DNA from 4 places in the Saccharospirillum sp. ABV4_185 genome. Region 2 is predicted to be linked to each of the others. Evidence: predicted binding sites of a transcription regulator. Region 2 holds the regulator's gene; each other region holds the start of a gene.

Region 1 (2,203 bases), 680 kb from region 2:
GCTGACGATCACGCAACACCGCGCCCAACTGACTGCCTCGCCATTGTCGTTCGCGATGTACGACAGGCGCTGGCGGTTGCGGCAACCACAACAGGATCAGCATGCTGAGCAAAGCTAATGCAGCGGTCGCCCAGAACGGCCCGGCCAGACCAAAACCGCCTGCCAGCCAGGGACCAACCATGACCGCCAAGACGAAGGAACCGCCAATAACCGCACCGACAATGGCCATCGCCTTGGTGCGTTCGCCGTCGCGGGTGTAGTCGGCCAGCAAGGCCAGCACCACGCTGGCAATGGCACCACTGCCCTGCAAAGCACGCCCGACAATCAGCCAGAGTACATCATCCGCCAGCGCCGCCAGCACTGAACCGGCGAAGAACACCAGCAGTCCGGCCAGAATAACCGGCTTGCGACCGAAACGATCCGACAACATGCCTAAAGGAATTTGTAACAGCGCCTGAGTGACACCATAAATGCCCAGCGCCAGGCCCAGAGTCTGAGTGCTGGCGCCAAGCAAATGCTGACCGTAGAGCGTCAGGACAGGCAGCACCATAAACAGCCCTAACATACGAGCGGCATAGAGTGTTCCCAGCCCGAAGAGCGCGCGTTTTTCCAGGGAATTGAAAGCCATGACGGGTCAGTCTACGTATCCAACCGAGTGCGAAGGCGCGCATCTTATCAGAAAAGATCGAACCAGTGGCGCCGCTTGGGTTCTGTACATACATACAGTACACTTTCGCTTTTGTGTCTGACCGCAGCTGTAACGCCAAGAGGAACAGATGGACAAAATTATCGTCCAGGGGGCTCGTACCCATAACCTGAAAAATATCGACGTGGAAATCCCGCGTGATCAACTGGTCGTGCTGACCGGTCTTTCCGGTTCCGGCAAGTCCTCACTGGCCTTTGATACGCTTTATGCCGAGGGCCAGCGGCGCTATGTCGAATCCTTGTCGACCTACGCCCGCCAGTTTCTGTCGATGATGGAAAAGCCCGATGTCGATCACATCGAAGGCTTGTCTCCGGCCATCTCCATCGAGCAGAAAACCACCAGTCACAACCCGCGTTCGACGGTCGGCACCACCACCGAAATCTACGATTATTTGCGTCTGCTTTACGCGCGCGTCGGCGAGCCACGCTGTCCGCATCACGACGAGCCGCTGGCTGCTCAGACTATCAGCCAGATGGTCGATCAGGTGCTGGCGCAGCCGGAAGGTTCCAAGCTGATGATGTTGGCGCCGCTGATCGACGACCGCAAAGGCGAACACCTGCACGTTTTCAACGAACTGCGCAGCCAGGGTTTTGTGCGCGTGCGCGTCGACGGCACAGTGATGGATCTGGACGAAGTACCGGCGCTGGATAAAAAGCGCAAGCACAGCATCGAAGCCGTAGTCGATCGCTTTAAAGTGCGTGACGATCTGAAACTGCGTTTAGCCGAATCCTTCGAGACCTGCCTGACTTTATCCGGCGGTACCGCCAAGGTGGTATGGATGGATGGCGACGGCGATGACCTGCTGTTCTCCGACCGCTTTGCCTGTCCGGTCTGCGGTTACTCTATTGCCGAACTCGAACCGCGCATGTTTTCCTTCAACAACCCGGCCGGCGCCTGTGAGCAGTGTGACGGCCTGGGCATGAAGCATTACTTCGACGGCGGCAAGGTCGTGCGCGACCCGAGCCTGAAGCTGGCCGAAGGTGCCATCTCCGGTTGGGATCGACGCGCCGTTTATTACTTCAGCCAGATACAGGCGTTGGGCGAACATTACGGCGTCGATATCGATGTAGCCTTTAACAAACTGCCGAAGAAATTCCAGAAGATCGTGCTCGAAGGCAGTGGCAATACCGAGATCGAATTCTCCTATGTAAACAGCCGCGGCGCAGTCTACAGCCGCCAGCACACCTTCGAAGGTGTGATGCCCAATATGGAACGGCGCTATCGTGAAACCGACAGCCAGATGGTTCGCGAAGAGCTGTCAAAATTCCTCACCGAACAGGACTGCCCCGGCTGTCACGGTTCACGCCTGAAAGAAAGCGCGCGTCATGTTTTCGTTAACGGCATCAACCTGCCGGAAGTGACGCACATGGCCATCGGCGATGCGCTGAGCTATTTCGAGACGCTGAGCCTGACCGGTTCCAGAGCCCAGATCGCCGATAAAATTCTGCGCGAAATCGGCCAGCGGTTGAGCTTTCTGGTCAACGTCGGGCTCGACTA
Region 2 (2,203 bases):
ACTGGTCGGCCGTAAACATACTGGCCGGCACTTTCACTACTACATCAACCCGGAGCGCGACATTCCCGATGAAGTGGTAGCGGTTCACGGCATTAATAATGAGAAGGTTAAGGATGCGCCCAAGTTCCGCGATATTGCTGACGACTTCTGGCAGTTTGTCGCCGGTGCTGAATTAGTCATCCATAACGCCGCCTTCGATATGGGCTTCCTGCAAATGGAGTTCGATCGACTGGCTGCCGAGGGCGACAGCCGCTTCGGTCGGTTGGACAGTCATTGCACCGTGCTCGATACGCTGATGCTGGCGCGTGAAAAACATCCGGGAGCCAAGGCTTCCCTGGATGCGTTGTGCAAACGCTATGATATCGATAACAGCCACCGTACACTGCACGGCGCTTTGCTTGACTCAGAGATTCTCGCCGACGTTTATCTGATGATGACTGGCGGCCAGACGGCGTTGATTCTGGATGAAGAACCCCAGTCCAATAATGACGAAGTGAGTTTTGACGCCAGTGCGGTAATGGCGGCTGGAGAGCGCTTGGTCGTTATTGAACCTACGGCCGCAGAGCGCGAAGCGCATCAACAGATGCTGGCGATGATTGAGAAGAAATCCGGCGCCGCGCCCCTGTGGAATAGCTCGAATGAGCCGGGAGCGCGACCGGAGTGATGCGTTTGCCGGGCGGTGCTCTTAGTGCAGCGTCCGGCGAATAACGCCGACGTAGAGACCTTCGATGGCAAAGTCGTCCTGTTCCAGGTCGACCTTAATCGGATCAAAGTCGGTATTTTCCGGGTAGAGCGTTACAATGCCGCCCTCGCGTTCATAGCGTTTGACGGTGACATCTTCACCAACTCGGGCAACAACAATATCGCCATTGCGGGCTTGATCGGTCTTGTGAACCGCGATTAGATCGTCTTCCAGTATGCCGATGTCTTTCATACTGAGCCCCTGTACCTGAAGCAAATAATCGGCTTTGGGGTTGAACAGACCGGTGGGAATTTCGATGAATTCCTCAATCTGTTCCTGAGCCAGAATGGGGGAACCGGCAGCAACACGACCGACGACGGGAATGCCGGCTTCAGCTTCGGACTCCGGCAGTCGGATACCACGTGAGGCACCGGAGACCATCTCTATAGCCCCTTTACGGGCCAGGGCTTTGAGGTGTTCTTCCGCCGCATTGGGGGATTTAAAACCGAGCCGTTGGGCGATTTCCGCCCGGGTCGGTGGGTAGCCGGTGGCGCCAAGGTGCTCTTTAATGATATCCAGCACCTCTTGTTGACGAGCGGTCAGTTTCAGCATAGTGTCGCCCTGTTTTTTTATACAGTAGCTGTGATTATATACAGGCTACGCTCACTGTAAAGGACTCTAAAGGCTTGAAAAGTAGCAGTGAACTTTTCCCGGTGGCTTTGGCCAGTGCGGAATTCAAAGAAGGCGTCTACGAAGATGTCTATTCCCTGAAACCAAACAACAGCACCGACAAAACCGTCGAGATCGCACTGGTGCGTCTGCATCAGGAAAAAGTGACCAAGGCGTTGCCGCTATTGTTGGTTCACGATGCGTTCTACAACCACTGGCAGTGGTTGGATTATGGTGTTGGCGGTACTGCTGGTGAGTTGGTACGTCAAGGTTACGATGTCTGGTTATTGGATTGGCGGGGCCATGGTTTGTCATCGCGCAACCAACGACCGCAAACCAATACGCTGGACATTATGGCTGAGTATGATCTGCCATCTGTGTTCGCGTTTATTGAAGAACGCTGTGGCCACAAACCAGCCGTTATTGCTCGCGGTATGGGCTGTGAGTTGATCAGCCGAACTCTGGCCTACGGTGAGACGCTGCCGGAGCTGTTGTTCGTTAATTCCCACCAGTTACCGCCACGTCGCCTTTATTGGTTGCCCGGAGCCAAGTTGATTCAGCGTATTCGTCTGCTTAAAAGCGCCTGGGTAAAAGGGCCGGGCGAAGAAATGGAAGTGCGGCAGTTGTTTCGCCAATTGCTGAAAAAAGGGGGTTGGTTTGGTGGTTGGAAGACCACTGGCGGCCAGGCCATTCGTCCATCGCTGGATGCCCACCAGGACGTCACGCGTTGGGTATTTGAGCCGGGTCGTACTCCTTCCTGGTTAAAGCGCATTCGAGTGGCAGAAGATCATCGCAGCGAAGCCCGGGTGGTCGATTTTGATTGGGCGGCCTTGCTGCCCAAGGCCTCGGAGC
Region 3 (2,203 bases), 720 kb from region 2:
AGCCGCCATCGACACGCCCATCAAACGGGCAACCTCTTCTTGCGAGGTACCCCTGGCAAGGCGGAAGTCACGCAACTTTTCCGCTATGGCTCGGTAATAAGGATCACGTAACAGCTGATGGCTGAGACTGCTGCGTAGCTCCGCCAAACTTGCGAAAGGATTGTCAGCTGCATTGTATTCGCGCAACAAGCCTTTCAGTACCGAGTTCAACGCTTCCAGTGCCCAGTCCGGGGCGCGATTCACGAAATAGAGCACCGGAACCCAGGCGGGTTTGAATGGCAACTTCAACCATTGTTGATAGCGCGTGCCATAAAACAGCCAGTGGGTCGGTATGCCGGTTTCCAGTGACCACAGCAGGGCTGAGTGCAGTCGGGGGAAGTCTTGTCCGGCTTCGTATTTGCGGTACTGACTGAGCGACACCTGTATCCGTTCGCTTAAGTCACGCTGACCCAACCCCAGATAACTGCGTACCGTGCGCAAATTCTGACCGATTTGCACAGCCAGTCCATCTTCCAGGACATTGTAGTCAGGTGGGCCTCCAACCGGCATCTGGAAAACTTCTGTGGCTGAGGCTTGAGCTATAAACATGGCGTTTTTTGTCGTTATTTTGGCTACCTTTGTGACTGTACCATCACCCTGAGCCATTGCAGAATATCATTGAGCGCTGAAGGGAGTCTGGCGCCTTCACAGGGAAGTGATATCCATAGACTGAGCAGGGATCCGGCCGGGAAGGCCAACACTTTCGACTGTTGCTCCGAGTCTCTTCTGCTATACCCCTCCAGTAACTTCTTCGACCCCTTTCTCGTCCGTATTCACTGCGGACGGGGCTTTATGCGTGGTTTTGACCGTCCGCTGTCGCTGGAGTGCTGTGATTATATACAGTATATTGTGCCGGCGGGTAAAGCGGCAGTGAGGCGACGGTTTTGGCGTTGCGGAAGATTATCCATATCGATTGCGATTGTTATTATGCGGCGCTGGAAATGCGTGATTTTCCCGAGTTGCGCGGTCAGCCTGTGGCGGTTGGCGGGCAGGGACCCAGAGGCGTGCTGTCGACCTGCAACTATGAAGCCCGGGCCTTTGGTGTTCGCTCGGCCATGCCGACGGCGCGGGCACGATCCTTGTGTCCCGGGTTAATCATCCAACCATCGCGTTTCGACGTTTACCGATCTGTTTCCCGCCAGATGCGCGCCATTTTCATGCGCTATACCGACCAGATCGAACCCTTGTCGCTCGACGAAGCTTTTCTGGATGTATCGGAGAGCTCCGCCTTTGCTGGCAGTGCGACCCGCCTGGCCGAACATCTGCGTGCTGAAATCAAGCGCGAACTGGGCATTACCGTCTCCGCGGGTGTCGCCCCTAACAAATATCTGGCTAAGATCGCTTCGGACTGGAACAAGCCCGACGGTCTCTGTGTTATCACCCCGGATCGGGTCGCTGAGTTCGTACAGGCGCTGCCGGTTGAGCGATTGTTTGGGGTTGGACAGAAAACCGCCGAACGCATGCATCAGTTGGGGTTTCGAACCTGTGGTGATCTGCAACAGGCTTCGTTGATGACGCTGGTGGATCGCTTTGGTCGTTTCGGGCCGCGCCTCTATCAGCTGGCGCGTGGTGAGGATGAGCGGCCGGTGCGTACCGAACGTTATGCCAAGTCGCTCAGTGTCGAACACACCTATCCAACCGATTTACCCGATGAAGCAAGCTGCCAGCAACAGCTGGTGGTCTTGTTCGACGAATTGCAGGGACGCCTGGCCAAGCGGTCGCAGCGCGGCGGCATCGGCCGGGTGTTCCTGAAAATGCGCTTCCGGTCGTTCCAGCAAACCACGGTGGAGCGCGCTATGCCGGTCACCGTGGCGTCTTTCCGGACGCTGCTGAGCGAAGCCTGGCAGCGTCGGGATGAGCCGGTCCGTCTGCTGGGTTTGGGCGTGCGTTTTACCGACCAGGCATTGAACCAGCAATTAGCCTTGTTCGAAGGTTTGACCAGTGGTGGTGTAGATGCGGTCCATCAGTCGTCCATTGAGCTCAGGGAGCCGCTCGCCGAGCAATGAACGCAGTCGCTGATAAGCCGCTGTCTGAGACACGTAGGGGTAGTACTCAGCCTGGGTTATAAACAGCTTGAAGTCGTCCGGGCGTTGCAACCAGAAGTCACTGTAAGCCGTATCATAGCTGGCCGGGTTGCTGAGTTGTCGCAACAGGTCGGGCGCTA
Region 4 (2,203 bases), 520 kb from region 2:
ATCGCGGGTACCTAACTGGGTCGTCAAACGTTCACGGGCGGAGTCGAGATCGAACAGCCAGACCGGCTGATGGCGCATGGCAGTGCGCGTCGACAACTCCGGCGCCGGGTCGTCTTCGGGCAACAGCAACTCACTTGGGCGCAGGCGTTCCAGCTCGGCAATCAACGCTTCCTGACTGCTCAGCAGTTGCACGGTGAAACGGCCGGAGGCCATATCCAGAGCGGCCAGACCGAAGCCATTGTCACGTTCGATTAACGCCACCAGCAGGCTTTCCTGGCGGTCGTTTAGAAAGGCTTCATCGCTTAGGGTGCCGGGTGTCAGTACCCTTACCACCTTGCGCTCGACCGGGCCTTTGGCTGCGGCGGGATCACCAATCTGCTCGGCGATGGCAACCGTATGCCCTTGACGCACCAGTCGGCCGATATAGCCTTCGGCGGAATGGTAGGGAATACCCGCCATCGGAATAGGCTCGCCAGCGCTTTGACCGCGTTGCGTCAGGGTGATGTCGAGCAGGCGGGCGGCTTCTTTAGCGTCGCCGTAGAACAGTTCGTAGAAGTCACCCATGCGGTAAAACACCAGATCATCTGGATGCTGACCTTTGATCTTCAGGTACTGTTGCATCATGGGGGTGTGTTGATTTTTACTGGTGGTTTGCGACATGCGGTGAGGGTCTTGGTTGATCCGTGAAGAGCCGCTCATGGTATTCGAATCAGGGGCAGGATGAAACGTATGGTCAGCGACGATCAGAACATCGTTCGATTAGCTCAAAGACTGCTGGCGTCTGGTTCACGTCTGGTTACCGTGGAAAGTTGTACCGGCGGAATGATCGCCGCCGCCTTAACCGATAAAGCCGGGAGTTCGGACTGGTACGAAGGTGGTTGGGTTACCTATTCCAATGAACTCAAGCAAGCGCTGGGCGTGCCCGCTCAAGCCATTGAGCGCCATGGTGCGGTCAGTGAACAGGTGGCGCGCGCTATGGCTGAAGCTGGCCGGCGTCAGGCCGGGGTTGATTATTGCGTCGCTGTGACCGGCGTTGCCGGGCCCGGTGGTGGCAGTGCGGAAAAACCCGTTGGCACGGTCTGGATCGGCTGGGCACTGAGTGATCAGACTCAGGCAGAACGTTTTCAATTTGGCGGCGATCGAGCCGCCGTACGCGAGCAAACTGTTCAAGCAGCCCTGTCGGGTTTGCTGGAACGCTTAGCCAATACAATTTGAACTTGTCGGTGCAGGCTGACCTGTGCCAGAATACTGTTCATTCATACAGTAAAAGGTGTTGGCGAGTCTGACACCCGTCGACAGCCTCAGGGGGAACACCATGGACACCAATAAAGAGAAAGCCTTATCCGCAGCCTTAAGCCAGATCGAACGTCAGTTCGGCAAGGGTTCGGTAATGCGCATGGGCGACCAAAAGCACGTATCCGTGCCGGCGATTTCCACTGGCTCCCTGGGGTTGGATATCGCCCTGGGCATTGGCGGTTTGCCAAAAGGCCGGGTCGTGGAGATCTACGGACCAGAAGCCTCGGGTAAAACCACCTTGACGCTGCAGGTCGTTGCTGAAGCTCAGAAAGCCGGTGGCACCTGCGCCTTCGTTGATGCCGAGCATGCGTTGGACCCTTCCTACGCCAACAAGCTGGGCGTTAATGTTGACGACCTTTTGGTGTCCCAGCCCGATACCGGCGAGCAGGCACTGGAAATCGCCGACATGCTGGTGCGCTCCAACGCCGTCGACGTTATCGTCATCGACTCCGTTGCCGCCCTGGTTCCCAAAGCTGAAATCGAAGGCGAAATGGGCGATATGCACGTTGGTCTGCAAGCGCGTTTGATGTCTCAGGCACTGCGTAAGATCACCGGCAACATCAAGACCGCCAACTGCCTGGTGATCTTTATTAACCAGATTCGTATGAAGATCGGTGTCATGTTCGGCAGCCCGGAAACCACCACCGGTGGTAATGCGCTGAAGTTCTATTCCTCGGTCCGCCTCGACATTCGCCGCACCGGTACCATCAAAGAAGGCGACGAAGTGGTCGGTTCTGAAACCCGGGTCAAGGTGGTTAAGAACAAGGTGGCACCGCCGTTCAAACAGGCCGAGTTCCAGATCCATTATGGTAAGGGTATCTATCATATGGGTGAGGTGATCGATCTGGGTGTGAAGCTGGGGCTGGTGGAAAAATCCGGCGCCTGGTACAGCTATCAGGGCGATAAG

What was found. Region 2 encodes LexA, which represses DNA repair genes until DNA is damaged. Its sites were predicted from a motif close to TACTGTNTANNTANACAGTA; they were not measured.
Region 1: uvrA (excinuclease ABC subunit UvrA) is a predicted target of LexA. The motif match lies at 709-728, and genes of this name have one in related genera.
Region 3: dinB (DNA polymerase IV) is a predicted target of LexA. The motif match lies at 865-884, and genes of this name have one in related genera.
Region 4: recA (recombinase RecA) is a predicted target of LexA. The motif match lies at 1,247-1,266, and genes of this name have one in related genera.

The regions. Positions count from the first base shown of each region.
Region 1 covers NZ_JBSWUW010000001.1:2,301,269-2,303,471, reverse strand. The annotation lists gene ACXAE6_RS10770 (MFS transporter) at 1-628, opposite strand, end outside; gene uvrA (excinuclease ABC subunit UvrA) at 777-2,203, shown strand, end outside.
Region 2 covers NZ_JBSWUW010000001.1:2,981,485-2,983,687, forward strand. The annotation lists gene dnaQ (DNA polymerase III subunit epsilon) at 1-664, shown strand, start outside; gene lexA (transcriptional repressor LexA) at 686-1,294, opposite strand; gene ACXAE6_RS14185 (alpha/beta hydrolase) at 1,369-2,203, shown strand, end outside.
Region 3 covers NZ_JBSWUW010000001.1:2,265,889-2,268,091, forward strand. The annotation lists gene ACXAE6_RS10600 (helix-turn-helix domain-containing protein) at 1-549, opposite strand, end outside; gene dinB (DNA polymerase IV) at 930-2,045, shown strand; gene ACXAE6_RS10610 (TetR/AcrR family transcriptional regulator) at 1,956-2,203, opposite strand, start outside.
Region 4 covers NZ_JBSWUW010000001.1:2,456,838-2,459,040, forward strand. The annotation lists gene mutS (DNA mismatch repair protein MutS) at 1-660, opposite strand, end outside; gene ACXAE6_RS11515 (CinA family protein) at 721-1,215, shown strand; gene recA (recombinase RecA) at 1,316-2,203, shown strand, end outside.